Regions from separate parts of the Pseudoalteromonas sp. MM17-2 genome, predicted to be linked through region 1. Evidence: predicted binding sites of a transcription regulator. Region 1 holds the regulator's gene; each other region holds the start of a gene.
What was found. Region 1 encodes MetJ, which represses methionine synthesis genes. Its sites were predicted from a motif close to TAGACGTCTAGACGTCTA; they were not measured.

Region 1 (9,901 bases):
ACTCGCCAAACTCGTGATAGCTACCCTCAACTTCGATTTTGATCGGAAGCTCGGTGTAGAACTCTTTCTTAATCTCGGGAAGCCAACCTATTTTTACGAAGGTCAGGCCACTTGTTGTCCCAACATAAGAAAGGTCATCAAGTAACCCTGGAGTTTCATTCGACGTTGGCAGCTTCTTCAACAACTGCGAAAACTTTTCTTCCATTTCCTGCATTTGTTGCTTGTAGATTTCTAACCTACTTGCCACTGCGTACTTGGTACGATAAGTGCTGCGTAACTCAGCCTCTTTTTTCTGCACTCTCTCATACGCAGTTATCTCGTCAGCAACCAATAGTTTATAGCTGAAAAACAACACCAATGCTGCAGCAATCACACAAACAATTGCTTTTACGGCTACCGGCCAATCCCCGATATTATCAAGTTCCAGCTCATTCCAATCGATATCGTTGAGGGATTTAAGATCTATACTCATTCTTGTGCCTCGCCAATTTCATCGAAAGACTTCACATTGAATTGCATATTGAAATCGCTAAGTAATCGTGACTGCTCTTCACCGGCTACAATGCCTTGCAATGAGGCATTTTCAAGCAGGTATGAACTCTCTACCTGACGGATCATAGTCGATAAACGGTTGTTTGACTCACTTTTACCCGTTACTTGAATCGCATCGCCGCGACGCTCTAAGGTCGTGAAATAAACACCTGAAGGTACAATTTTCGCTACTTCATCCATTATTTGGGTACCGAGATTTCGGTTACTTTGCAGCTCTTCAATTAGACGCATGCGCTGTTGCAAGCTTTCTTTCTTCTTATCTAGCTCACGAATTTCTGCGATGCGCCTATCTAAGATCTGAATTTCCCGGCTCAGGAAGTTGTTACGAACGTTCTGCCCATCTTTGAGTGCGCTGTAGAATGAACTTAAAGCAAACATTGACGCAAAAGCGGCAACTAAGACAACAACTAGAATAGTTACAAAACGTTGTTGTGCTTCTTTACGCGCGGCCTCACGCCAGGGCAATAAATTTATATGTGGCATGCTGAGAAACTCCTCAATGCAAGACCCGCAGCAACAGCGAACTGTGCCTTATGCTTTTGCATTAGCTCTTGGTCCACTTTGGAACCAATCTCCATGCTCGCAAATGGGTCAACGACAACAGTGTGGATCCCTAACTCGTCGATTAATAGTCTATCTAATCCTTCGATCATTGCCGTTCCACCAGAGAGAACAATGTAATCCACTTGGTCTTTCCCGCTGGTCGTAAGAAACATCTGCACGGCTCGACGCACTTGCTGTAGCAATGAGGTCTGGAACGGCGCAAGTACCTCAAACGTGTAGTTTGGCGGCAAATCGCTGGTGCACTTAGCGCGCTCAGCTTCGTCAAAGTTTTTATTGTAGTAGGAGACAATAGTATTAGTGTACTGCTCGCCACCGAAGACTTGGTCCCGGGTGTAGATAGTTTCACCCTTTTGCACCACACTCACTAGCGTCATCACCGCGCCGATATCCACAAGCGCCACAACTTTGTCTTTCGCATCTTCTGGCAGTGCAGCATAGCTCACATCCAAGCTACGTGATAATGCGTACGTTTCAACATCAACCACCTTAGTATCAAAGCCACCGGCCTCAACGGCGCCGGAACGAGCTTCAACACTCTCAGTGCGCGCAGCAGAGAGTAAAACATTAACCTTGGATGGATCAGCTTCATTTATTTCCAACTTTTCAAAGTCGATACTGACTTCATCAAGTGGATAAGGAATTAAGCTGTCAGCCTCAATTTCGATTTGTGACTCTAGTTCAGAGTCACTCAGAGACACATCCATATAGATCATCTTAGTGATCACTGTTTGACCGGAAACTGCAACAATGGCATGGCTAACAGACTTTGGAATGCGCCGTCTAAGTTTTGCAATAACTCGTCCAATCGCCTCAATGTCTTGAATGTTACGCTCGGCCATAGCCCCTTTAGGCATGGGCTCTATAGCAACAGCATCAAGGCGATAACCCTGCTCATGCTGTGTTAATAACACCGCTTTTACAGAGTGCGAGCCAATATCTATACCGACCATAGCAGGCACAGACTTTTTAAGAAGTCGATTTAACATAAGAGCAACGTGAAACCTTTTTTTATAATTATAATAGACTTATAAATTATCGATGAAAAAATTTTATTCACTATTCAATCAAGATATACTACCAATCTCTTCGCTCAATTGGGAGTCCAAACAGGGAAATATCCGTGAAAATATTCAAAAAATTTTTACAAATCCTTTGCATATGTGTCCTCTTGGGCTGCATCGTACTAGCTGGGCTGTACCTTTACGTCAGATCTGACATCCCCAGTGTGGCGGTGCTAAAGGACGTAAAATTGCAGACTCCAATGCAAGTATTTACCCGAGATGGAAAACTTATCAACCAGTTTGGTGAAAAACGGCGAATTCCCGTAAAAATCAGCGAAGTACCTCAGCCTATGCTGAATGCATTCCTGGCCACTGAAGATAATCGTTTCTACGATCACTACGGTATCGACCCTATCGGTATTGTCCGAAGTGCAATCGTTCTTATCTCGACTGGTGAAAAGCGCCAAGGCGCAAGTACCATCACCATGCAGCTGGCACGAAACTTCTTTCTTACTCGGGAAAAAGCATACATCCGAAAAGTGAAAGAAATATTTATCGCATTGCATATTGAGCAATTATTGACCAAAGACGAAATCTTCGAGCTCTATCTCAACAAAATTGAGCTTGGTAATCGTGCCTTTGGCATCGGTGCTGCAGCACAAGTGTACTATGGAAAGCCTCTACAAGAGCTTGATTTAGCGCAAATGGCTATGATTGCGGGCCTACCCAAGGCGCCTTCTGCACTTAACCCTATCCGCAACCCTGAGCGTGCTAAAAATCGTCGTAACGTCGTGTTAGGCCGGATGTTAGATGAGGGCTACATCACTCAGGCTGAGTTTGATGAGGCAACTAACAAACCGATTACCGCCCGTTTCCACGGCGCCGAGATAGAGCTTTATGCGCCTTATATTTCTGAGATGGTGCGTGCCGAGTTGGTTGCTCAGTATGGCGAGGAGCAAGCCTATAATTCAGGTATGCGAGTCTACACCTCGGTAGAGTCAAAAGTGCAGCAAGCAGCTCAGCAAGCATTGCGTGATAATCTATATGCTTATGATATGCGCCATGGTTATCGCGGCCCCGAGGCCGTGCTATGGGATAGCGAAACCGAAGCTCCTCTTGACGAACCACAGTTAATTGCCCACTTACAGGGCCTTAACCCACTCGCCGACTTACATGGTGCAGTGGTGATGAGTGTGGACGAACAATCCGTTGAAGTACTTAATGAATTAGGTGAACGGTTCACCATAGAGTGGAACGGATTAAAATGGGCGCGCAAATTTATTACCCAGTCTCGTCAAAGTTACGCTCCGAAGAGCGCAGCCGATATTCTCTCTGCAGGTACACAGATTTGGTATCGTTTCGACAATGACGGCCGCCCGCTGTTAGCGCAAGTTCCCGAAGCATCCAGTGCACTGGTCTCTATTGACCCTAAAGATGGCCGCATAAAGGCGATTGTCGGTGGCTACAGCTTTGAACAAAGCCAGTACAACCGAGCGGTTCAGGCAAAGCGCCAAGTTGGCTCTAACATCAAGCCCTTCATTTACTCAGCGGCGTTAGAGCATGGTTACTCCTTAGCAACCATTATTAACGATGCGCCGATAAATCATTGGGATAAAAGCCAAGGTGTTGCTTGGCGACCCAAGAATAGCCCAGCTAAATATGTCGGCCCGATCCGTGTTAGACGTGCCTTAGCGCAGTCAAAAAACGTGGTTTCAGTCAGGTTGCTGCGCGGCGTCGGTGTAGACCCTGCCGCTGAACACTTACTCAAGTTTGGCTTTCATGATGAAGATATTCCGCGCAATGAAACCCTGGCGCTGGGGAGTGCGTCATTAACACCTTTAGAATTAGCTCGCGGTATGAGTGCTTTCGCAAATGGTGGGCATTTAGTTGAGCCTTACTTTATTACCGAAATACAAAGCGCCGAAGGCGAAGTGCTAATGCAAGCTCGCCCCTATAAGGCCTGCTCTGAAGAGCAAAAGCGCAGCAATGAAATGTTTGCAGAGCTGGCAATGCTTGAGCCCAGCGGCGCCAGTGAGAGTAACCCCGACAACACTGACAGCGCTGAGGCTACTGATACCCAGTTACCGCAATGCGCACCTCGGGTTATTTCTAAACAGAATGCCTTCTTAATTGCCGATGCGATGACCAGTGCAATTTGGGGTGGTGGCAGCTGGAAGCATGGCACCGGCTGGAATGGTACTGGCTGGCGCGCGACGCGGTTAAAGCGCCGTGATTTATCAGGTAAAACCGGCACCACCAACAACTCGGTCGATACCTGGTTTAGTGGCTTTAACGCCAATGTTATGACCACAGTATGGGTTGGCTTCGATAACCCAGGTAATCCGCTAGGACGTACCAGTTACAACAACAACTTAGGGAAAGGACAAACCTTTGGTGCCGAATCTGGTGCAAAAACAGCGCAACCGGCTTGGATTGATTACATGCGTGTGGCCCTTGAAGATGAGCCTGCGGCCCCTATCGAGCCACCCGAAGGACTGGAATCAGTACGAATTGATCTAAAATCAGGATTATTAAGTCATCAAAACGACCACACCAGCCGCTTTGAATACTTTATAAAAGGGACTGCCCCCACTAAGTATGTGGAAAAAGCGCCGCCGGTGATCTTCGAAACTCAAGGGCATGATGAACCTGAGCTGCCCACTGAAGACGAACTCTTCTAAATAAAAAAAGCCAAGCAATAATGCTTGGCTTTTTTATTACCCTGTTACCGCATTAACTAAGACTCTCAATAAGCCAGTAGAGATCTGAGTGGACACCTGCAGCGGTGACCTCTTTCCCTGCACCTGGGCCTTGAATAACCAAGGCATTCTGCGCATACCAGCGACTGTTGATGACAAAGATATTGTCGCCCGGACTTAATCCCGCTAACGGGTTGGATTGTGCCACTGCAACAAGACCCACTTGGGCTTTTACCTTGCCATCAACAATGCGTAAGTCAGCGTTGTACCTCAGTACCTTTTGCTCGGCTTGCGCCTGCTGTGCGTGGGTGCTAACAAAGTCATCAAGTAAGGCAATATTATCGAGAAAATCCTGCCAGCTCCCTTTTGCTAAAGACTCTGGCATCAGTGGGCTTAGCTCAATATCGTCAATGTCCAACTGCAAACCCAACTCGCGTGCGAGGATCAACAGCTTACGTTGTACATCTCGGCCGGATAAATCTTCACGTGGATCGGGCTCGGTAAAACCTAGCTTTTGCGCCGCAAAAAGCAGCTCAGAAAAAGCTTGGCTGCCATCATAGTGACTGCATAGCCATGATAACGTCCCAGAAAACACACCTTGAATACGGGTGATGTCATCGCCACTACGCTGCAAATCAGCTAATGCAAAGTTAATGGGTAGCCCAGCGCCAACACTGGTGTTATAACGCCATTTGAGATTGCGCTCTGCCAGCTCGTTACGTAACGACTGATACCAACTATGTGGCGCTGTTCCGGCATACTTGTTGGCACTGATCAAATGACAGTTAGCTCGCACAAAGTCAGGGTAAAGGACACTGAATGACTCACTGGCGGTTATATCAATGACCACCTTGTGTTCGTAATCAAGCTCATTGAGGCGTTCGCACAACTGCTCGCTTTGATAGGGAACCGCTTGTTCTAACCATTGACCTTGCCAATTCTGCGGGTCTAACCCACAGGGGTCAAACAACATGCTGCGACTTCGCAGTAGACCAACCAGTTTTACCTCAAAATGCTGCTCTAAACGCGCTAGCTGCTGCGTAAACTGTTGTAAAAACACACTGCCCACATTTCCAAGGCCGGCGACAATCACGGCAATTTGCTGATGTGCGCCAATTAAAGTGCGATGTACCTTGCCTAAACTATCGGCATCAATGATTTGATCGGTCAGTACCAAGGCGTAGTCTTGATCGCAGTGGCTAAAGCGGATAGTTAAGTTAAGTTGCTCTAAGCATGCCAGCATTTCTTGGTAGCCTTGCTGAGTATACTGGTTTGGGCTGACTAAGGCGCACCCATTGAGATTTGACTCAACGAGTTGTCCACGCTCTCCCAGCTCACGGGAAATAAGAGTGCTATGGGCGCTGGGTACAATCAAAAAGTCTATACCCTGCTGCTGAAAATGGCCTATGGTGTGCTGTATAAGCTGGCTTAACGTTGCCAGTTCATCCACTTTAAGGCTCGACACACGATATAGGTCAACGCCCTCTATGGTGGTCAAAAAACGTTTATGCTTACAGTAACCTTCGCGGACAATCTCAGTGCCACTGGCATCGCTGTCATAGGAGCTACGCACCGATAGCTTAATCGCGCTACCTTGCAAAGGCGACAGCGTTTTCGCATGCAATACCGGATTACCTAACTGGGCAAGGCGGTTGGCTTGGCCACGACAAATTTTTTGATACTTTAAGGCATCGGCTACTTTACGTGGGTCGGTGCTGAAAACCCCCTGCGTGTCGGTCCATATGCAAACTTGTTTGGCGTTGACATAACGGGCCAATAAAGTGGCGCTGTAGTCACTGCCATTGCGTCCCAAGGTGACTGTTTGCTGGTTGCTATCGGCGGCAATAAACCCCGTTACGACGTTGATTTTATCCCTGGCAATATGGCGCTCGCAGAGCTTTTCATTGTCCAAATGCAGTAGTTGCCCTTGGTGCATACACAGTAGCTGCCGCGCATCAAGATCTTGCGCAGCATAGCCTAACTGCTGCAAATAGGTCGCCAGCAAGCGGGCCGACCACAGTTCACCATGGGCTAATAAGGACGCCTCATCTAAGGTGTTTGTCTGCAATTGCTCAGCTATGCGCTGAAGCTCACTATTAAGCTGTGATTGCAGAGCGTGTGCTTGGTGCGCTGCTAATAGCTCATCAATAAGCTCATGCTGATGGGTGCGTAGCAACTGCAAGACATCATGATAACCATGGCTATCGTGCTGTTGATAGGCCTGCCACAACTTCACTAGCGTATCCGTGGTTTTGCCCGCCGCAGAGACCACCACCACGTCACCGAGTTGGCTGTTGCCGATAACAATATTGGCGACCGCATGGTAACGCGCCGCGTTGCTGAGACTCGAACCACCAAACTTATGTACAACCTGAGTCATAGTATCCTCTTATTTGCTTGCTAACGCGTTAAAAGCGGCATCTAAGTCATCGATAAGATCTTGCTTATCTTCAATACCTACAGAAATCCGGATAAGCGTGTCGCCGACCCCAGCCTCAAGTCGAGCGGCCTTGTCCATGCCCGCATGAGTCATGGTCGCGGGGTGACAAATAAGGCTTTCCACCCCGCCCAACGATTCCGCTAAGGTAAACTGCTGTACTGAGGTGAGGAATTTTGCACTGTCTTGCAGCTGGCCTTTAATGTCAAAGCTCACCATACCGCCAAAGCCCTGTTGCTGCGCTTTTGCCAAGTCGTGTTGTGGGTGCGAACTCAACCCTGGGTAGTAAACTGACTGCACACTAGGATGCTGTTCAAGGTATTGAGCAATCGCCAAGGCATTTTCTTCATGCTGCTTCAGGCGCACTTTCAAAGTACGCAAACCACGCAGGGTGAGATAGCTATCGAAAGCGGCGCCGGTAATACCAATATTATTAGCCCACCATGCCAGCTCTTCACCTAACTCTTTGGTTTTGGTGATCACCGCACCACCGACCACATCGGAGTGACCATTGATATATTTAGTGGTCGAATGCACCACCACATCACAACCCAATAACAACGGGTTTTGTAAGGCGGGAGATAAAAACGTGTTGTCGGCTGCAACCAGCGCGCCGATGCTCTGCGCGGCATCGCACACTGCGCGGATATCCGTGAGTCGCAAAATGGGATTACTGGGCGTTTCAATCCACACCAGTTTGGGTTTGGCGGCCACTAAGCGTTGGTAACAGTTTGATTGAGTGAAATCGATAACCTCGACCTTAAGCAACCCTCGCTTGGCTAAAGAGGTAAATAAGCGATAACTGCCGCCATAACAATCATGGGGGATCACTAGCGTGTCATTGGGTGTCAGTAGCTGCGTCACTAGATGCACTGCGGCCATACCTGTCGCGGTGATAATTCCGTGCTCTCCCCCTTCTAGTTGCGCTAAGGTTTGCGCCAAAATATCCCGATTGGGATTACCACTACGACCATAATCATATTCGCGTTTGCTATCAAAATCAGCAAAGGAATAGGTGGTCGATAAATGAATGGGTGGCACCACCGCACCGTGGTGCTTATCGGCATCAATACCATGGCGCACGGCGATGGTGTCTTTTTTTAGTTGTGACATATTTGCCCCCAATCAAGAAAATAGATGTTTAGACGTCTAAAAGGTTAAATTAACACAATTTAGAAGTCAAAACATTTATACGTCTAAATAGCTAATTTATGAATATTTGACTATCCTTACCAACGCGATAAAATTTCGCCCTTATTGATGCCTAAGTGACCAAAAATAAGACGCAAATTATGGCCAAGTGGAATGGTGAATACATTCACCCTTATGCGGAGCATGGAAAAAAAGCCCAACAGGTAAAGAAAATTACCGTTTCCATCCCGCTCAATGTTTTAAAAGTATTAACCGATGAACGTACTCGCCGCCAGGTGAATAATCTTCGTCACGCCACCAACAGTGAGTTGCTGTGTGAAGCATTTCTACATGCCTTTACTGGTCAACCGCTGCCAAATGACGAAGATCTCCGAAAAGATAATCCGGAGAAGGTACCTGAAGAGGTGAGAAAAATTATGGAAGAAATGGGTGTGGAAGTGCCTGTTATCGGAGAGGACTAACAAAGACAAGCAAGTTTAACTAACCCCTGAGCATTAGGCCTCATTGCAGGAGCTAGCTTAGTGTTGTTCATACATGTCGCAAGTCGGCCTGTATGAAAAGCGGTTAGTGAAGCAATTGCTCTTTGCAAGCCATAAAAAAACCCAAGCACTAAGCTTGGGTTTTCTTTTTTCTAGCGCTGAGTAGTAAAGTGATTACTCAGCCATATAATTCGCTGGCATATCAATTTGCGCAACACCTGAGTCCACAGCCGCCTGCGCCACGGCTTTCGCTACGCGTGGCAATAATCGTGGATCCATGGGCTTGGGAATAATGTATTGCGCGCCAAACTCTAATTCGCTCACTCCAGATGCCGTTAACACTGACTCAGGTACTGGCTCCTTGGCGATGCTGCGAATAGCCTCTACAGCGGCAATTTTCATCTCATCATTGATAGCGGTGGCACGCACGTCCAGTGCACCACGGAAAATAAATGGGAAACACAGTACGTTATTCACCTGGTTCGGGTAGTCAGAGCGCCCAGTGGCCATAATTAAGTCTTTGCGCGCACTGTGTGCCACATCCGGCTTAATTTCTGGGTCTGGGTTAGAACAGGCAAAAATGACCGGCTTGTCGGCCATCAATTTAAGGTCTTCAGCTGAGAGCAAATCTGGGCCAGAAACACCAACGAACACATCGGCATCGGCAATAACGTCTTGCAAGGTGCGCTTATCGGTGTTGTTAGCAAATAATTGCTTGTATTCATTTAAGTCATCACGACGCGTGTGGATCACCCCTTTACGGTCAAGCATGTAAATATGCTCGCGCTGAGCGCCACACTTAATAAGCAGCTCCATACACGCAACTGCCGCTGCGCCAGCTCCCAAACACACGATCAAGGCATCACGAATATCTTTACCTTGAATTTCTAAGGCGTTTAGCATGCCTGCGGCAGTGACAATAGCAGTGCCGTGTTGATCATCATGAAATACTGGCACATTACAGCGTTCAATGAGCGCTTGCTCGATTTCGAAGCACTCTGGGGCTTTAATATCTTC
Region 2 (9,901 bases), on a different contig from region 1:
GGTTTGTGTGGCTCGCGAGCGGTGAACTCATCGGCCACTGCGCGTGCCAGCCGGGCCGATTCGAGGTTAATCTCACGGCTTAGGCTCGCCATGTCATAATCTTCCATGGAAATGGTCGTGGCGTTAAAGGTATTGGTCTCAATAATATCGGCGCCCGCTGCCAAATATTCACGGTGAATTTGTGCTATCAACTGCGGTTGAGTGAGGCTCAATAAATCGTTGTTGCCCTTGACCAACACATGCCAATCTTGAAACCGCTCACCACGATAATCATGCTCTTCGAGCTTATGCTGTTGGATCATCGTACCCATGGCGCCATCTAAAATTAAAATGCGCTCGTTGAGGGCCAGTGTTAATGCATCACGTTTATTCGGCATAGTTGTTAGTCCTTACATCCTGGCTAACCAGATTAATATCATAGGGAGTGGTTTGGTAAACGTAGTAATTAAGCCAATTCGAAAATAGCAAAAAGGCATGGCTTTGCCAGGTTTTCGAGGGCTCTTGCGCTGGGTCGCCATTAGGGAAGTAGTTTTCTGGCATCGGTGCGTCAGCGCCTTTATCGCAATCACGTAAATACTCTTTTTTCAGGGTATCGGCATCATATTCAGGGTGTCCGGTGATATACACCTGCGAACCGCTCTGGTTCTTAAGTAAGTAAGCACCCACCCTTGGCGAGCCTGCTACCACGACTAACTCTTTACAGGCGTTTATCGCAGCAATATCAATATGGCCATAACGCGAATGCGGGACTAAGAAGCGATCGTCAAAGCCCCGGGTTAACGCCGCGTGGTCAAAATAACACTGATGCTCAAACACTCCGCACAACTTATTTTTCTGCAATTGACGCTTAAGTCCATGGTGATGGAAAAGCCCAGCGTGCGCCGCCCAACAACTAAATAGCGTCGAGGTCACATGGTGCTCCGCCCAATCAAAGAACGCTTGTAGCTCCGACCAATAACCTACTTCATCATATTCTAAGTGAGCCAAGGGCGCGCCGGTAACAATCAAGGCATCGTAATTATTGTCTTTAACATCTGAGAAATACTGATAAAACATATCCAGATGCTGCTCTGAGTTGGCGCTAGAGCGGTGCGTATCTAAACGCAGTAAGTCAACATTGACCTGCAATGGCGTATTCGCCAGCAAACGAATAAATTGCACTTCGGTTTCCACCTTATTCGGCATCAGGTTCAAAATAGCCAAGCGCATGGGCCGGATTTCTTGAGTCCGAGCGCGACTTTTTGGCATCACGAATACGTTTTCTTGGCGCAGCTCCATAATGGCTGGCAAAGCGTCTTGAACCGTAATGGGCATGGCGGTACTCCGAATTAGAAGATAAGAGGCTATTATGAACGCCACACTGGAAATTTCAACCTCTAGATGTTTAGACGTCCAAAATAAAGTTGCAGTGAATGAGTTAGCTGCAATAATGCCCGCGATTAATTAACTAAGAGTCGATGATGGGTATAGGTGAAATTGCAGCAATCAGTGCAGCCGTGGTTTGGGCCTTTTCTACCTTATTGTACAAAGGCTTCAGTCATCATCTTTCACCGCTGCAATTAAATGTAAGTAAAGGCTTACTCGCTTCTTTAATGATGGTGATTGCCATGGCGCTGCTTGGCGATGGGGCCATGCCAGTGCAGCTCACCTCATGGGGCTGGCTTATCGCCGGTGGGGTTATCGGTATCGCCATTGGCGATAGCGCCTACTTTGGCGCCCTGCGCAGTATTGGCCCAGCACGAACCTTAATAATCGAATCTCTCGCCCCAGCCTTGACTGGCATACTCAATATTGTGCTGTTAGGTGTGTACTTACCGCTACTGGCCTGGTTGGGCATCGCCATCACTTCGGTGGGGGTGATCCTCGCGGTATTACCTCAACGCCACTTGCCCCCAGTTGATAAGAAGTTTTACTTTCAAGGCGTGGCTTTCGCATTACTTGCGGCTTTGTGCCAAGCCAGTGGCATGGTGATGTCAAAAGGGGCTATGAATACTGAGTCGATGAGTAGCCTATGGGCCGCCCTTATTCGCCTCCTTGCCGGCACATTGAGCGTGGCTTTACTGGTAATGATTATAAAACGCAGCGACCTATACCAAGCCATTCGACTGCACGGTATTGATAACAAACGCTGGCTGCTCGTGGCTGTTTTTTTCGGCACCTTTGTTGGCTTGTGGCTGCAATTGGCGGCGGTGCAGCATACCGACCCGGCTATTGCACAAACTATTTTTGCCACCGCCCCGCTGATGGTCATGACGATTGGCTTTTTTAAACGCGAGCCGGTGACTTGGCGTATGATAGTGGGCGGTTTACTGGCGCTGGCTGGAGTGGCCATATTATTGGCAAATTAACGGGCCATTCGTTGACGCTTTCACCATAGAAACTCTACAATAACGGCAGTTTAAATTAGTCACATTGTAAAGGCTCCTTTCATGGTTTTACCTGATAAGTTTATTTTCTCGATGAGTCGCGTGTCAAAGGTGGTGCCACCTAAACGCACTATCTTAAAAGACATCTCTCTGCACTTTTTCCCTGGCGCTAAAATTGGTGTACTTGGCCTAAATGGCGCAGGTAAATCGACCTTACTACGCATTATGGCCGGCGTGGATAAAGATTTTGAGGGTGAGGCACACCCTCAACCAGGCATTAAAATTGGTTATCTTCCTCAGGAGCCTGAGCTTGATGAAAGCAAAACGGTGCGAGAAGTTGTAGAAGAAGCGGTCAGTGAAGTTAAAAATGCTCTTGATCGCCTTGACCAAGTATACGCTGAGTATGCCATGGAAGATGCCGATTTCGATGCGCTTGCCAAAGAGCAAGGCGAACTTGAAGCCATTATTCAAGCCCACGATGGCCACAACCTTGATAACGCCCTAGAGCGCGCCGCAGATGCATTACGACTGCCAGCTTGGGATGCCAAGATTGAGCATTTATCAGGGGGTGAGCGTCGCCGTGTAGCAATCTGCCGCTTATTGCTTGAAAAGCCAGATATGCTTATTCTCGATGAGCCTACCAACCACTTAGATGCCGAATCTGTCGCTTGGTTAGAGCGCTTCCTACATGATTATGAAGGCACTGTAGTGGCGGTAACCCACGACCGTTATTTCCTTGATAACGTGGCTGGCTGGATCCTCGAATTGGACCGTGGCGAAGGTATTCCGTGGGAAGGCAACTACTCTTCTTGGCTTGAGCAAAAAGACGCACGTCTGCAACAAGAGCAAAAAGCTGAGAAAGCAAGACAAAAATCCATCGCTCAAGAGCTTGAGTGGGTACGTTCAAACCCGAAAGGTCGCCAAGCAAAATCAAAAGCGCGTATGGCGCAATTTGCTGAACTACAACAAGGCGATTATCAAAAGCGTAACGAAACCAATGAGCTGTTTATTCCACCTGGCCCGCGCCTAGGTGATCAGGTCATTGATGTACAGGGATTAAACAAGAGCTTTGGCGACCGTGTGCTTATTGATAACCTTGATTTTAGCGTTCCCAAGGGAGCGATTGTCGGCATTATTGGTGCCAACGGTGCTGGTAAATCGACCTTATTCAAAATGCTCAGCGGCGAGGAAAAGCCTGATAGTGGTGAAATCACCCTAGGTGAAACCGTTGAACTCGCCACCGTTGACCAATTCCGTGGCAACATGGACGAGAGCAAAACCGTATTTGATGAAATCGCAGACGGTCAAGATGTGTTGAAAGTGGGCAACTTCGAGTTCCCAAGCCGTGCTTATGTGGGGCGCTTTAACTTTAAAGGCAATGATCAGCAAAAATACGTCAAAGACCTTTCCGGCGGTGAGCGCAACCGTTTGCACTTAGCCAAACTACTAAAAGCGGGCGGCAACGTATTGCTTCTCGATGAGCCAACCAACGACTTAGACGTTGAAACCTTGCGGGCGTTAGAGAATGCAATTCTCGAGTTCCCCGGCTGTGTCATGGTGATCTCGCACGACCGCTGGTTCTTAGACCGTATCGCCACTCATATTCTTGATTATCGCGACGAAGGCCAAATTAACTTCTTCGATGGTAACTACACCGAATACGAACATTGGTTGAAGAAAACCTTAGGTGCCGAGGCTGCACAACCGAAGCGCATTAAGTATAAAAAGATTGGTTAATTAACCACATAAAAAGGCCCCATCTCGATGGGGCTTTTTTGTGCCTTTGGCATCCACCGAAGTATGGCACTGTGATTGCGCTAACGCGCCACTACTTGATGACCATTGTGATATTTTTAGCTTATTGAAATAGCGAAAAAAGTCACTCACAGCCAAGGACAACCTCAAGGCTGGCTACTACACTGGAGGGAGACGCGCCAATACAGGAACTGTTATGGAAAACCGCAGAAACTTCACTCGTGTTATTTTTCAACGCCCCGCCCTCGTGGTATTTAATAACCAGCACCATGGCTGTCATTTACTTGATCTTTCCTTAAATGGCGCTTTGGTAAGCCATCCTGATGACTTCAACCCACAGTTAGGTCAAAGCGTAGAGCTTATTTTCCACCTATCTGGCAGTGATGTTGATATTGATATGCTTGCTGAAGTAGCTCACATTGAGCCGCAACACATTGGCTTACATTGTGTAAAAATGGATATTGACAGTGCCACTCATTTAAAACGCCTTATTGAACTTAACGTGGGTGATGATAAGCTACTGCACAGGGAGTTAGCGCAGCTTGCTGCGCCCGAACAATAATAACGATTGCAGTGAGAGCACAATAATGATCATGGAATCCATCCAGGGCTTTGTCCCTTTTATCATGTACTTTGGTTTAGGCTACCTACTTATCCTAGCCTTTCTATTCATCTACACCCTCATCACCCCGCATTGCGAATGGACCTTGATGAAGGAAAACAATGCCGCCGCTGCCACCGCATTTAGTGGTGCGTTCATTGGCTTCACCCTTCCGGTTGCCAGTGCAGCGGTGAATTCGGTCTCGTTGCTAGACTTTGCCATCTGGGGCGTTATCGCTGGCATCATGCAATTAGTGACCTTTTTCTTAGTGCGCTTATACATGCCCAAGCTGTCTGAAAAAATTGCCCAGGGCCATATGAGCGCAGGGGCATTTTTAGGGGTTGCTTCACTGGCCACCGGTATTCTCAACGCTGCCTGTATCACCTACTAAGGAGGCGGCAATGAAACGTACTAACAAACTTAAACTGACACTTATGCTCGGTGCCAGTGCCGGACTGAGTGGCTGCACCGACCCTGAAGAACCAGCACTATTATTTACCGATGTAGATGATTGCACCGACTTTGGCGTCGAACGCGATGTATGCCAAGCACAATACCAACAGGCCTTGGCTAATCACGATATTGAAGCGCCAAAGTACGCCAATGAAAACCTCTGTGAAAATGACTTCGGGTTTGAGCGCTGTGAGCAAGAAGGCAGTATTTGGCGACCCATTATGGCAGGCTTTATGATCGCCGCCGTCGCTGAGGCGGTGGATGAAGGTTTAGACCTTATGAAGAAGAAGAAAAAACGCAAAAAATACGCGTTTTTAGGGGGGAATTACTACTCAGGTGCGAAGCCCCTTTATCGCTCACGCGATGACTTTTTCAGCTTCCGCAATGCCAACAATGATTACATTGGCTCAGTCAACAATCGCGGCACCACTATGGTGAAAAAGTCTAAGGTTAAATATGCTTCTAAGCCCAAGCGCGTTACTCGCAGCCGAGGAGGCTTTGGCCGCCGCGCTTCATCACGTAGCTTTGGCGGTTAGATGTTTCGCCACCCTATTACTGAGCGGCCGGATTTAGCCGCTCAGGCCGATTATTTCGGCTTTGATTTTTGCCGCATTGATGGTGAGAAGTACTGGGATGAAAGCGCTTATTACCAATTCACTCTAGAGCAAATTGAGAACGACTTAGAGCAACCGACCAATGAACTGGAGCAAATGTGCTTGCAGTTGGTCGACAAAGTTGTGCGTGACGAGTATTGGCTGCGCAAGTTCGCTTTGCCCGAGCAGTATTGGGACTTTATCGCCACCAGTTGGCACAACAAAGAGCCTAGCCTATATGGCCGCATGGACTTTAGTTACCACGGCAACGGCCCTGCGAAATTACTGGAGTACAACGCCGATACCCCCACCTCCATCTATGAAGCGGGTTTTTTCCAATGGCTGTGGCTGGAACAGCAAGTAGATAGAGGCAAATTGCCACGGCAAAGTGATCAATTCAATAGTATTCAAGAGGCGCTCATTGAGCGTTTTAACTTCTTCTCTAATCGCGAATTGCTGCACTTTGTCCACAGTCGCGACTCAATTGAAGATAAAGGCACCGTCAGTTATTTACAGGACTGTGCCTATCAAGCAGGTATACCCACGGCACGCATGGCCATTGAAGATATTGGCGTTGATGAGCACGGCCAGCTCACTGACCTAGAACATGCTCCTATCGCGCAACTCTTTAAACTTTACCCTTGGGAAGAGTTGCTGCATGACGACTTTGCTCCCCATGTGCTCAGCACCGGCACCCTGTTTGTCGAGCCGCCTTGGAAGGCAGTGTTATCGAATAAAGCCATATTACCGCTGCTGTGGCAAATGTTTCCCGGCCACCCGAATCTCCTAGCCGCCTACTTTAGCGGTGAAGAAGGCGATGGGCTGGAGCAAGGCTTTGTGAATAAACCCCTGTTTAGCCGCGAAGGCGAGAACATCACTTGGGTGCATCCAGACAAGGGCCGAGTGCACCAAAGCGGTAGTTACGGTAGCGAAGGCTTTATTACTCAAGCGTTAGCACCCTTACCCGTGTTTGCCGGTAATCACACCTTGATCGGCTCTTGGGTCGTCGGACACCAAAGTTGCGGCCTCACTATTCGCGAAGATGACGGCCCCATCACCAAAGATACCTCTCGGTTCGTCCCTCATACTATTTTAGGGTAATTACTCTTCACTTTATTTCATATGTCGGTACAATCGGTGCCGATTTTATGAATACCAGATTAATGAAGGACATATCTTATGTACTCTCGAAAGGGAATTTTTGCTGCGGCTGCAGCGCTTACCCTATTTGGCTGCGGCGGCAGCGACGATAAACAGCCTGACACTCCCACACCACCGGCTCCCCAAAACCAGGCCCCTATCATCGACCTTGTCACAAAAGTGGATGTAAAAGAACGTGATATGGTAGAAATTGAGGCGACGCTCTCAGACGATGGTGAAATTGCCAACATTGAGTGGCAACAAATTGCGGGCAATACGCTGCAATTAGAGACCACCAATACAGCAACCCTTAGTGTCCAAATTCCTAATATTGGACAGACGCAAACCTACACATTTAGTATCACCGTTACCGATGATGAAGGAAGCACAACCACTCAACAAGTGGATGTAAATGCACAAGCATATGCGCCATTACAGACAGAAATGATCGCTGATAATGCTTTAATGCAGTGCTTAGAAGATAACAACGTTGATACCGCTTTTACCTCAGTCTCATGTGATGGCTATACAATTAATAATATCGCTGGTCTAGAGCAGCTCTCTGAGCTTAGCGCATTAACGCTGACTAATGCTGGCTTAACAACTATCCCTGATTTGCAAGCGCTTACAGCGCTAGAAAAGGTGAACTTCAATGGCAACCCTATTAGCAATATCGCGAATCTTGTACCTTTAAACCAACTTACCTCATTATCACTCGACTCCTTAGCAGCAATAGAGCCGTCACTAAGCTCAGTTAACCTTTCAGCTGTAAAAAGCCTCACTTTAGGGTGTACATTAGGATGCTACAATGCTTCGCTAGACTTAAGTCAACTCAACAAAGAATCGATGATAGCGCTTGATGTGTCTGGAATAAGGGTAGCCAACTTGAGTGAGCTTAAGTATTTTACATCTCTTGAGGCGCTGTCTTTAAGTGCCCTAAGTTATGATACTTACGGCTTAACAAGCCTAAGCTTCCTTCAGCACATGCCTGAGCTTAAAACTCTGAAACTGAACAACCATTATATTACCGATGTATCGGCGTTGTTCCATACGCCCAAGTTAACTACTCTAAGGCTAGAAGGTAAGGCTATAGATAGCTTTAGCGCTCTCTCTCACCTAACCGAGTTACAGTCATTGCATATTGAAAGCAACTACGGGCAGCAACTAGCCTCAGATGATATCGAAACAATCGCTGCACTAAATAACCTTACATCATTAACGATTAGCGGCTATCGCTTTGATGGCGCACGCTCGTTCAAGCAGCTAACCGCGTTGGAAGAGCTTGCCCTGATTAAAACAAACACATCCTCGATTGGCTTTATTCGTGAGTTCTCGAACCTAAAGACGCTGACGTTGGATAGTAACGGTGACCTTAATGATATTAGTGCTATTGAGGGCTTGAACTTAACCACGCTTACATTGCATAATTTATACGGCCTAAGTTACTTCGACTATATTGAGTCACTAACACACTTGCGTAAGCTCAATATAAGTGGGAATTCGTCAATGTCATTTGACTTAGTAATTCTAAAGGAATTAAGCAACCTTGAAGAGCTCAGTTTATCTGATATTGGTTTAGAAAATACAGGTGCTTTGAACCAATTAGTTAGCTTGCAAAGCTTACAACTAAGTAGAACAGGCCTTGAGGTTATACCTCCACTTTATAATTTAGAGCAATTGCAGAGCTTCACAGTTCAAGATAACTATGAGCTAGCAGATGTTACTGCACTCGATGGCTTGGTAAACCTAGAAAACTTAGTTATTTATAATAGCAAGTATATAAACGACGTATCATTTTTAACTTCTCTTACCAAGTTGAAAACACTGCACCTTACTCGACTTCCACAGTTAGTTTATTTTCTTGATGCTGTAAGTGAATTAAGTGCATTAGAAAAACTAAACTTAAGCGAGAGTGAAAACCTCAAGTGCTCTGAGTTAGAAATCTTAGAACAGCAATACAATATAAACAGTATAGAGCGCTCTAGCTCATGTCTTGAAAAAGAAGTAAACATGGATGCTTTTTCAGATCCCGGGTTATATCAATGTATTGCCAACCACAAACAGAATTACCCGAATTTGCTTGATAGCAATAAATTTATTGGCTTAAATTGTCATGGTAACTATGAAGTGCAAAGCTTAGATGGTTTAGAGCAATTTGAAAATCTAAGACATCTTAATGCAAGTACTTTCGCCCGCTCTTTAAGCGGTTTAGACAAGCTTACCAAACTTACCCAGCTAACACATGTTGACTTTTCAGATTCAAATAACGCACTGCCTTTGGCGCAGGTATTTAACGCACTGCCAAACTCTGTTGTTGGAATAGATATTGGTAATTCAAGTATTGCTGATTTCAATGCACTTAAGCATATAAAGGAAAATGTAGAATCCTTAGATGTTAGCAGAACTAACCTCAGCACAGTTGAACCTTTAATGGGTCTAGTGCACCTAGATAACCTTGATTTATATTTTAATGATATATCATGCTCAGACATGGAATCACTTAAAGCTGCATTGCCAGACACATATATTGGCTATTTTGATTGTCAGCAATAATTGAAAATAATAGGGCTATTCACCAGCATCGAATAGCCCTATTGCTCAGTCATTAGTAAGCGCCACATAGACTTTCAAGCAAATCGTTACTCTGTTTTTTAGCTCCTCTCCAGACGATTTAAAGCGCAGCAAATCACTCATTTATCAGCATAGCCGACCTTCGCTTTCACGTACTAATCGAGATAACTGCGAAAATCGCATTCCTAAAACGCCGTCCTCGTTCGTTAATAGATTTACAAAGCCAAAAACCATTGGTTTTGCTCATAATAACAACGAAGGGGCCAAAATGAACCAGCACACACTTCAGTATAAAAAACACCTTATTGCGCTTGCTATAAGCAGTGTACTTTTCAGTAGCCAAGCGTTCGCCGCTACAGAATCACAACAACAATCCGATAAAAAGCAGTTGCTCGACCTTGAGCGCATAGTGCTCACAGGGA
Region 3 (9,901 bases), on a different contig from region 1:
GTCATGCCACAGCGCCGCACCGACAACCCCAGGTTCACGTGAGGTAAAGGCAGACATAGCATTAAATAGGTGGGTGAAGCCATCAGCGCCAGCGTCTAGGGCCGACATCGTGGTTTCATAGTCGGCGTTGGTGTGGCCCAAAGAGACCTTTACACCCATGGCGACTAAACGCTTAATATCCGCTGCGCTAACATTTTCTGGCGCCAAGGTAACCATTTTAATACCAAGGTCATCGCGCTCGTAAATCGCAAACTCTTCATTGCTAATGGGGCGAATAAACTGCTCGCTGTGCGTGCCTTTTTTTGGCAAACTGAGATGCGGACCTTCAAAGTGGACACCTAAAATACCCGGAGTATTTTTTGCCACCGCTTCAGCCACTGCGTCAGCGGCACGGCGCATAATCGCGATGTCATCTGTGATTAAGGTCGGCATATTGGCCGTTGAGCCAAACTGACCATGTGCTCTCGCTATTTTTGCTAGGCAGTCAACACTTTGTTCAGCATTAAAAAATGCGCCGCCACCACCGTTTACTTGTACATCAATAAAGCCGGGGACTACGAGCCCAGAAAGTTCGGTGACAGGGTCGCTGGTGGGTGCATCAATAAATTGCACTTTACCGTTAACACTTTGAAAATAAACATCGTTATGAAAACGCTGCCCGTCAAATAGGCGTTCAGCATGGAAACTTTGACTCATTTAATTGCGACCTTTTGTTCTTCTTCTAACAGCGCATTTTGGGCAAAATAAACAGCGCCCATCTCGGGTGGCTGACGAGGCACTTCAACACGTTTAGCTATATCAGGATCTAACCATTTTTGCATGGGTTCAGACAAGCCGCCAATCATAGATAAACGTGGAGGGTGAATTTCTAATAATCGTTTAGCCAAATTACTGATGTAGCGCGCACCGTCTTTGACTATGGTGAGCGCGACCATATCACCATCATGAGCCGCCTCGATGACCATACGCGCGAGTTTGGCGTAGCTACTTGAGGGTTGACCCGCCATTTGCTCTGCAACTCCCATTGCTGAGCTGGCATTAAAATGCAATTTAAACATCTCACTCAGGCGAGTTTGCGGACCTAATCCGTCCAAATCTAATAACACCGCCTTGAGTGCTTCAAGACCCAGCCATGCACCGCTGCCTTTGTCGCCTTGAGCAAATCCATGGCCGCCATAATTCACACTATGACCTTTAACACAGGCAAAGCCACAAGAGCCAGTACCGGTAATAATCACTGCCCCGTCACCGCCTTCATGTGCGCCGATACAGGCAGTATGCAGGTCGGTGGTCAAATACATTTTTTGAAATGGGTGTTCCCATTCACTGATTTTCTCAAATAGACTGGGTAGGTTAACCCCTGCCAAGCCTAAACCAGCCACTAATTGATGCACGCTCTCTAGCCGTAGGCCTGCATCACGCATCGCTTGCTGAGTAGACACCATAATCGACTCTAAAGTGCGTTCAAGACCATGTAATGGATTTGCAGGGCCGCCCAAACCGGTACCCAGTACTCCCCGTTGGGCGGAGTAAATGGTCGCCCGGCATTTGGTTCCCCCACCATCTATGCCTATAAATAATTGCTCTTGACTCGCACTCTTCGCCATCATTGTACGACCTCTAACCTTGTTAATGTATTCGCAAATACGCTTTATCGTTTTTGTAGCGCGTATGCTCTTCCTCAACCCATGTTGAAATTATGTTACACAATTAATGACAGCGTTGTCATTAATTTTTTTAAATTTTCCCTAATTAATTCTATTCACTAGGTTACTACTTTGTTTTTATTGGTCTTTTCTTAATTCTAGCAGGATAGCTAAGACATCAGCATATATGAATTCATTAGTTCCATCAATCGAGAATACTAGAATAAATAATTCCTACCATCTGCCTTACCGCTCGACTTGCGTGTGTTTCCTTGCATCAACGGGTTTATGTAACTATATTGAGTTACCTAAGTACATGTAACTTTAATTAGTTACTTAACAGAATGTAACCATTGAGAGTTCCTTTATGCCCCAAACACCTTCTTATTACACTGTGTTAAGCGGTGATCTCGTCGACTCTCGTAAGCTAAGCAGTGACGACTATGACAATGCATTATATAGCCTAGAGCAAGGGCTACGCGCTATCTGTGAACGCTTCGATGGCGACTTTAGCATTTATCGCGGTGATGCCTTCCAATGTATTCTTAGCCAAAGCCCCACCCCTTTGCTAGCCAGCATTATGCTGCGGTTGTTTTTACGTGCCCGAGCTCTGGACGCACGCATTAGTGAGGCATGGGGCCCGATAGATAACTACCGCAAAGACATAAAAACCGCCACCGGTCCAGCGCTACTCCTCTCGGGGACGGGCTTAGATAATATAAAAAATATGCGTCTACGTCTTAGTCTACACCAAATAGACATGAGCCCAAGTTTTGTATTGAATATTCGCTTTATAGATAACCTGATCAGTCACACCAGTGCCAAACAAGCACAAGCCTTGTATTTGTACCATTGGTTACGTAATAATGACCATGCAACCATAGCCAAAGAGCTTGAAACTTCAAGAGAAAACGCCACCAAGCTACTTAACGCTGGCAACTACCACCTCGTTGATGAATTTATAGCCGTAGCCGCAAAGGAACATGCTTATGGATGAGCAAATAGCACTTCTACTGGCGCTATTATTAGCGCACTTTATTGCCGATTTTTATTTGCAACCAATGCACTGGGTGCACAATCGCAACACTTACCACTATAAATCAACCAAATTAGCACTGCATGTGTTAGTTCACGGCGCGTTATCGGCCACCGTGCTTATTGCGTGGGAGCACATTTACGGCTTAGGAGAGTGGCCGGGCGTGTTGCTGGCTACATTGAGTATTATGCTCAGCCATTGGCTCATTGATGTAGGAAAGTCCTATACTCGAGGCGGTATTATACCCTTTGTCGTTGATCAGCTCGCACACATAATGGTGATCATTTCGCTGTGCCTGTGGCTCAGTGATGCAGATACCCTCACACAATGGGCGAGTCAGGGGCTGAGTACACAATCATTATGGGTAACGCTGCTTGCCTATGCCTTGGTTTTAAACCCCTGCTCCGTGGCTATTCGCATGTTATTGGAACGCTGGCAGCTACCTTGTAGCCATAATGAGCAACAGCTGCCACAGGCGGGCCATAGTATTGGCGTACTTGAGCGCGTGCTGATGCTCACCTTTGTACTGATTGATGAACTCGCTGGTGTCGGTTTTGTGTTAGCGGCTAAATCGGTGTTTCGCTTTGGCGATTTGACCAATAGCAAAGAAAAGCACCTGACCGAATACGTGATGCTGGGCACCTTATTAAGTGTCACCTTAACATTGGCCATCGGCCTCGCTACCCGCGCCTTGTTAAACACCCTATAACGAAAAAGCCCGCTAATGCGGGCTTTTTCCAATTACTTTACGCCAAGCTCTCGTAAACGCTCTTGTAAGTAGCTATCTGCTGTATAGCGCTCGGAGAGCACCACATCCGGGCGCGGATGCAAAAACAGTGGCAGTGAAATACGTGATTTCGTTGACGCTTTCCCCGTCGGGTTAATAACGCGGTGAATGGTCGAAGGGAAGTAATCACCTGATGCTTCTTGCAGCATATCACCAATGTTGATGATCAGATTACCGAAGTCACTTGGCACATCTAACCAACCACCCTCTTTAGTTTGCACCTGTAAGCCAGGCTCGTTCGCTGCAGGTAAAACCGTTAATAGGTTAATATCGCCATGCGCCGCCGCGCGAATAGCACCCGGCTCTTCGTCACCGGTCATTGGCGGATAATGAAGTATACGCAGTAAGGTTTGCTCAGAGTCCTTGATCATGTCTTTAAGATCAATGGAAAAACGTTTTTGTACTTCTTCTGGTGCGTGCGCTTGCACCCAGCTCAATAGCTCGCTAGCAAACTCATTAGCAAGTCGGTAATACTCACGAATTTGCTCTTCTAGTTGTGCCGGGACGCGACCTTTAGGGTAAACGTGGTAATACTCTTTAATGTCTTTAACATTGAAGCCTTTGGCTACTTCACTTACTTCCGGTGGAAAATATCCGTCTTGTGTAGTCTTATCATATAAAAACTCGTGCTTTTGCTCAGAGTTGAAAAAAGCCTGCCAATTTTCATAAATTGATTCCACTAAAGACTGCGGGATCGGATGGTTCGTCAATACCCCAAAGCCGGTATTGCGAAGAGACTCGACAAATTCAGCTGGAGCGTTGGGCGACTGATAGTCCACTGTAGGTAAGTGCATGGTAAATTTCACCTGTTCGTTGTAGCGCTAAGCACGAAAAACATGCTTAATTTTAGCGCCAGAGCTTAGTCAAAGCCACCATAATTCATAAGGACAATTGTCCGCAGAACCGTCTCAGCGAAGCAGCTATTGACGCAGATCAAAGTAACAGCGCAGCTGACATCGCATGGCGGGATAGCCAATAAAAAGCCCGGTATCAAACCGGGCTTTAAACTCTTAGTCCTTAACCTGCCAGTTAAGTGTTTCACCGGCGCAGATAGGGATCACTTTGTCATCGGCAAGTGGATAACTTTCAGGCACTTTCCAGGGTTCACGCACCAACGTAATAGTATCGCTGTTACGCGCAAGGCCGTAAAAGTCAGGACCAAAATGACTGGCAAAGCCTTCTAGTTTATCCATCGCACCGGCTTGCTCAAACGCTTCTGCATACAGCTCCAATGAAGCATGGGCGGTATAGGCACCGGCGCAGCCACAGGATGCTTCTTTTTTATCTTTTAAATGCGGTGCCGAATCGGTGCCCATAAAGAATTTCGCGCTGCCACTGGTAGCCGCTTCAATCAAGGCTTGTTGATGGGTATTACGCTTAAGAATCGGTAAACAGTAGTAATGCGGGCGAATTCCACCAGCCAACATATGATTACGGTTATATAGTAGGTGATGAGCCGTAATAGTTGCTGCCACATTGGTTGATGCTGAGCGCACAAACTCCACGGCATCGCGGGTAGTAATGTGCTCGAGCACTACTTTCAACTCAGGAAAATCAGAGACCACTTTTTTCAGTTTGGTTTCGATAAACACTTTTTCACGGTCAAAAATATCGATGCTGGAGTCGGTCACCTCACCATGAACCAAAAGCAGCATGCCAACTTCTTGCATTGCCTCAAGCACAGGATAAATGTTTTCAACATCCGTCACCCCTGAAGCCGAGTTAGTCGTCGCGCCAGCAGGATACAATTTAGCCGCGACAATTTTACCGCTGGCTTTCGCTTTACGAATTTCTTCAGGCGTGGTGTTATCAGTGAGATAAAGTACCATTAATGGTTCAAATTGCGCGCTAGGACCTGCCGCCATGATCCGTTCACGATAGGCTAATGCCGTCTCGGTACAGGTCGCAGGTGGCACTAGGTTAGGCATAATAATCGCGCGGCCAATATAGCGGCTCGCATCACGCACGGTATCTTTTAGCTGTTCACCATCGCGTAGGTGAATGTGCCAATCGTCAGGACGAGTGAGGGTAATACGTTGCGGGGTACTTGTCATTGCTCTTATCCACTGAAAAATTTGTGTGATCTTAGGGGGGATACAAGGGAAAGTAAAGCAATCTGCGGGGTAATACCTAGGCTGAGCGGGGGTGCCTAGGCCCACCCCGCTACAGTGACCTTAATTTAGTTCAGCTCTTGTCGTGACTCCTTTGCGGCCTCTACCATGTTATAAAGCGCAGCTCGGGTTTCTTGCCATTGTCGCGTTTTCAAACCGCAGTCAGGGTTAACCCATAATCGCTCAACAGGTATTTTCTGTGCAGCTTTGTGAATTAAGGTCTTTATCGACGCAACATCGGGCACATTAGGAGTGTGAATATCATACACACCCGGCCCTATTTCATTGGGGTAATCAAAGTGTTCAAAGGCATTCAGTAACCCCATATGAGAACGTGACGTTTCAATGGTGATGACATCGGCATCCATATCAGCAATAGCGCCAATAATGTCATTGAATTCACTGTAACACATGTGGGTATGAATCTGAGTTTTATCCTCGGCGCCGCTGGCAGCCACGCGAAATGCATAAGTCGCCCAATCCAAGTAATCTTGCCAATGACTTGTTTTTAACGGCATGCGCTCACGAAAAGCAGGCTCATCAATTTGAATAATGCCAATGCCCGCATTTTGCAAATCCACAACCTCGTCACGCAGCGCTACCGCGATTTGCTTGGCTATAGTGGGATTGTCTAAGTCATCACGCACAAAAGACCAAGATAGAATCGTCACCGGCCCAGTTAACATGCCCTTCACCGGTTTTTTTGTAAGTGACTGCGCATAGCGGCTCCAATGCACAGTCATTGGTTGCGAACGGGCCACATCACCCCAAATGATCGGTGGCTTCACACAGCGCGAGCCGTAGCTTTGCACCCAGCCAAACTGAGTAAAGGATACGCCCTCGAGCAGTTCACCAAAATACTCGACCATATCGTTACGCTCAGCTTCTCCATGCACCAGCACGTCCAAACCAAGCGCTTGTTGCTCTTCAATGACGTAGCGAATTTCAGCTTCCATTTGCGTGTGATACGCCTGGGAGTCTAAAGTACCATTTTTAAAATCCCGCCGCGCTTGGCGAATAGCTTGGGTCTGCGGAAAAGATCCGATAGTGGTGGTCGGTAATAGTGGCAGTTGCAAGGCTTGGCGCTGGGTTTTCGAGCGCTTAGAAAACGCACCTTGTCGCTGTGCGTCTTGCGCACTGAGCGCCGCAACACTTTGTTGCACCCTCTTGTTATTCACTCGCGTTGAGCTTTGCCGAGCCTTAACCGCAGCACTGTAGCGATCAATGGCAGTGGTGTCGCTGCTATGCAGTGCATGACGTAACAGTTGCAGCTCTTGACACTTTTGTGTTGCAAAAGCCAACCAGCTTTTTAGTTCACTGTCGAGCTGCTGCTCCTGCTCTAAATCTACCGGAGTATGAAGCAATGAACATGAAGGGGCTATCCACAACCTCTCGCCCCGCTGATCAGCAATAGGATGTAATTGTGCATGCAACGAGGATAAATCCGCACGCCAAACGTTACGTCCATTAACAACCCCTAAGGACAACACTCGCTCATTGCCTACGGCCTTATCTAAAGCCTGTATATCCACCGTGCTCGCCAGCCAATCAAAATGTACTCCGTCGATGGCGTAATCTTGAATATCATCAAGATGATGGCTGACATTATCAAAGTAAGTGGCCAATAGCAGCTTCACCCCGTGGCCAGATAAACTCGTAAAACTGTCTTTCAAGGCTTGGCGATAAGCACTATCCAATTCTAGAGCGAGAATAGGCTCATCAATTTGCACCCACTGAACCTGTTGCGCTGCAAGTTTGTCCAATATCTGCTGATACACCTCAAGTAACTGAGGCAATAGCGCAAGTTTGTCAAAAGGTTCATCGGCGCATTTGGCTAAGTATAAATAGGTCACCGGGCCGATAAGCACAGGCTTTGGTGTATAGCCTAGTTGCTGTGCTTCACTGACCTGGGTAAATAACTCTGAATCAGTCAGCGAAAAGCGCTGCTCGGCGCTGAGCTCGGGCACAATATAATGATAGTTGGTATCGAACCATTTGGTCATTTCACTGGCGGCACAGGCACACCCTGAGGGCGCTCGCCCACGAGCAATACGAAATAAGGTATCGAGAGGGTGGCTATCTGCGCTGTGATGACGCGCTGGCACGGCTCCGACCATTACCGTGGTAGCGAGCACATGGTCATACCATGCAAAATCACCAACGGGGAGCAACTCAATACCGGCCTGTGCTTGCAAAGCCCAATTTTGCTTGCGTATCTCAGCCCCTTTTGCTCGCAATGTGGACTGATCGATGGTGCCTGCCCAGTATGCCTCAAGGGCAAATTTAAGCGCCCGCTGCTTGCCGATTCGAGGGAAACCAAGATTATGTATTAATGCCATAACAAAACTTCGTTTAGCTATATAGATGGCTAAACATTAGATTTCTCTACCCCACTGTGCAACCGCAGCTTTCTCACCATTAATGTGAATTTTATTCATAGCTAAAAATTATAAGTAAATGCCAAATTAGATGACACCGCTGTCATTTTTGTTGCTATAGTGGAATTTATCTATGGTTAGCTTTGCGTTTACATTTTATACATCAATTATGGACGTCTAGACTTTGAAATGTCTATTACGATGCAGTAAACTGTATTCACGTTGAGCACCGCTCACAATTTTTATGAGATTTACTAAAGATGATAGATATAAAACACCTCAAGACTATTTCCACCTTGAAAGAGACCGGCTCTTTAGTGAATACCGCACGTGAGCTGTTTTTAACTCAATCTGCACTTTCTCATCAAATCAAAGACTTAGAAAACAAACTCGATTGCCAATTGTTTGAGCGTAAAACCCACCCGGTACGATTTACACCACAAGGCATGCTGCTATTAGAGCTTGCGCATGATGTACTACCAAAAGTTGAAGCGGCGAAATGCCGTTTGAAAGAGAGCTTAAATCAGCCAATTTCGCAATTACGCTTGAGCGTCGAGTGCCACGCCTGTTTTCACTGGTTATTACCGACAATTAAAGAGTTTAATAACTTTTGGCCCGACATTCACGTGGACTACGAACGTGGTTTTAGTTACGACGCTATTCCTGAGCTGCTTGAGGGCGATTTAGATCTGGTATTAACCTCGGATATACGTGACCCAGAGCGCCTAGAGTACGTGCATTTATTCGATTTTAAGCTCAAGCTGATCGTTGCCCCCGACCATGAGCTGGCTAATAAAGCTTATGTCACGGCGCTGGATTTAAAAGACGAAACCATTATCTCCTACCCTATTCCTCGCGAGCGCCAAGATATTTTCAAACACTTTATCCAAAACGCGCGTTTTGATGGCACCTTGAAAAGCGTTGATCAAGGCTTGCTTATTTTCCAATTAGTGAGCGCCGGCATGGGTGTTGCTGCGCTACCTGATTGGCTTGTTACCCCCTATGAAGCGCAAGGGTTAATAAAATCTATTCCCCTTGGTGCATTGGGTCTTAATCGCCCCATGTACTTGGCCATGAAAAAAGAAATGAAAGATAACCCTGTCTATCGCCACTTCTTGAATACCTGTAAACAAAATAACACGCGTAAATAGCAAAGGCTGGGGCTGATTGGTCAATTGGCCCCATTGCACACAGACGCACTGCTCTGACCATTTCAACAGCCCCTTCACTTTAGTCCCTTAAAAAGAACAACTTAGAAATTAACAGGGACAAAGGTAAAAATAAAGTTAACAAACTAACTATCACTCTTGCCTTTTATACACTATAAATCTTGTGTGTTTTTTATACACACCTATCTCGAGTAGGCAGTGTAACTCGAGCCTCAACCGCGCCGTAAAAAAAGGAGAATTTGTATGGCTATTGGCGACGAACTATCGAGTATTGATTTTAAATCTATGATTGGCGGCCCCCTTGATGCTGTGGTACGCGCTCAAGCGCAATCGGCTCAGACCTCGGTAGATTTTATAAAATCTGTCGGCTTTGACGCTGACAGCAATGAACCCACCATGATCACCTTCAGTTATATGAAGGCCGTAGAAACCCGAGATGGAGATGGTAATGTGACCGGCACAGAGCCGAAGAAATTCGACCTTACCGTACCCATCTTAACCATGTTACCCATTCCATTTATTCGCGTTGAAGAGACCACTATTGCTTTTAACGCAAAGATAAACTCAGTGCAGGAGTCCAGTACTTCCTCCTCTCATGAGCTCAATAGTAAGCTCTCGGTGAAAGCAGGTTGGGGGCCAGTATCAGCTAAACTCAGCGCCAGCTACTCGTACAAGAAGTCGAGCTCAAGCTCATCGAAAATTGAGCGTACCTACAGCCTGTCTGTTAATGTTCGTGCCGTTCAAGACGAGCTTCCAGCGGGAACGGAGAAACTG

Region 2: metA (homoserine O-succinyltransferase) is a predicted target of MetJ. The motif match lies at 1,378-1,395, and genes of this name have one in related genera.
Region 3: metE (5-methyltetrahydropteroyltriglutamate--homocysteine S-methyltransferase) is a predicted target of MetJ. The motif match lies at 8,129-8,146, and genes of this name have one in related genera.

What each region holds. Positions count from the first base shown of each region.
Region 1 covers NZ_JAKRFV010000005.1:94,685-104,585, forward strand. The annotation lists gene MHM93_RS06300 (type 4a pilus biogenesis protein PilO) at 1-472, opposite strand, end outside; gene MHM93_RS06305 (PilN domain-containing protein) at 469-1,035, opposite strand; gene MHM93_RS06310 (pilus assembly protein PilM) at 1,023-2,102, opposite strand; gene MHM93_RS06315 (PBP1A family penicillin-binding protein) at 2,237-4,798, shown strand; gene metL (bifunctional aspartate kinase/homoserine dehydrogenase II) at 4,851-7,196, opposite strand; gene metB (cystathionine gamma-synthase) at 7,206-8,366, opposite strand; gene metJ (met regulon transcriptional regulator MetJ) at 8,546-8,866, shown strand; gene MHM93_RS06335 (malic enzyme-like NAD(P)-binding protein) at 9,059-9,901, opposite strand, start outside.
Region 2 covers NZ_JAKRFV010000015.1:55,037-64,937, forward strand. The annotation lists gene MHM93_RS12820 (homocysteine S-methyltransferase family protein) at 1-377, opposite strand, end outside; gene metA (homoserine O-succinyltransferase) at 367-1,314, opposite strand; gene MHM93_RS12830 (DMT family transporter) at 1,461-2,348, shown strand; gene ettA (energy-dependent translational throttle protein EttA) at 2,430-4,103, shown strand; gene MHM93_RS12840 (PilZ domain-containing protein) at 4,318-4,683, shown strand; gene MHM93_RS12845 (DUF350 domain-containing protein) at 4,709-5,113, shown strand; gene MHM93_RS12850 (DUF1190 domain-containing protein) at 5,124-5,711, shown strand; gene MHM93_RS12855 (glutathionylspermidine synthase family protein) at 5,712-6,869, shown strand; gene MHM93_RS12860 (hypothetical protein) at 6,948-9,461, shown strand; gene MHM93_RS12865 (Plug domain-containing protein) at 9,748-9,901, shown strand, end outside.
Region 3 covers NZ_JAKRFV010000029.1:2,849-12,749, reverse strand. The annotation lists gene nagA (N-acetylglucosamine-6-phosphate deacetylase) at 1-696, opposite strand, end outside; gene MHM93_RS17865 (BadF/BadG/BcrA/BcrD ATPase family protein) at 693-1,610, opposite strand; gene MHM93_RS17860 (hypothetical protein) at 2,014-2,643, shown strand; gene MHM93_RS17855 (DUF3307 domain-containing protein) at 2,636-3,391, shown strand; gene MHM93_RS17850 (2OG-Fe(II) oxygenase family protein) at 3,424-4,263, opposite strand; gene pyrC (dihydroorotase) at 4,480-5,523, opposite strand; gene metE (5-methyltetrahydropteroyltriglutamate--homocysteine S-methyltransferase) at 5,649-7,919, opposite strand; gene MHM93_RS17835 (LysR family transcriptional regulator) at 8,219-9,109, shown strand; gene MHM93_RS17830 (DUF2589 domain-containing protein) at 9,371-9,901, shown strand, end outside.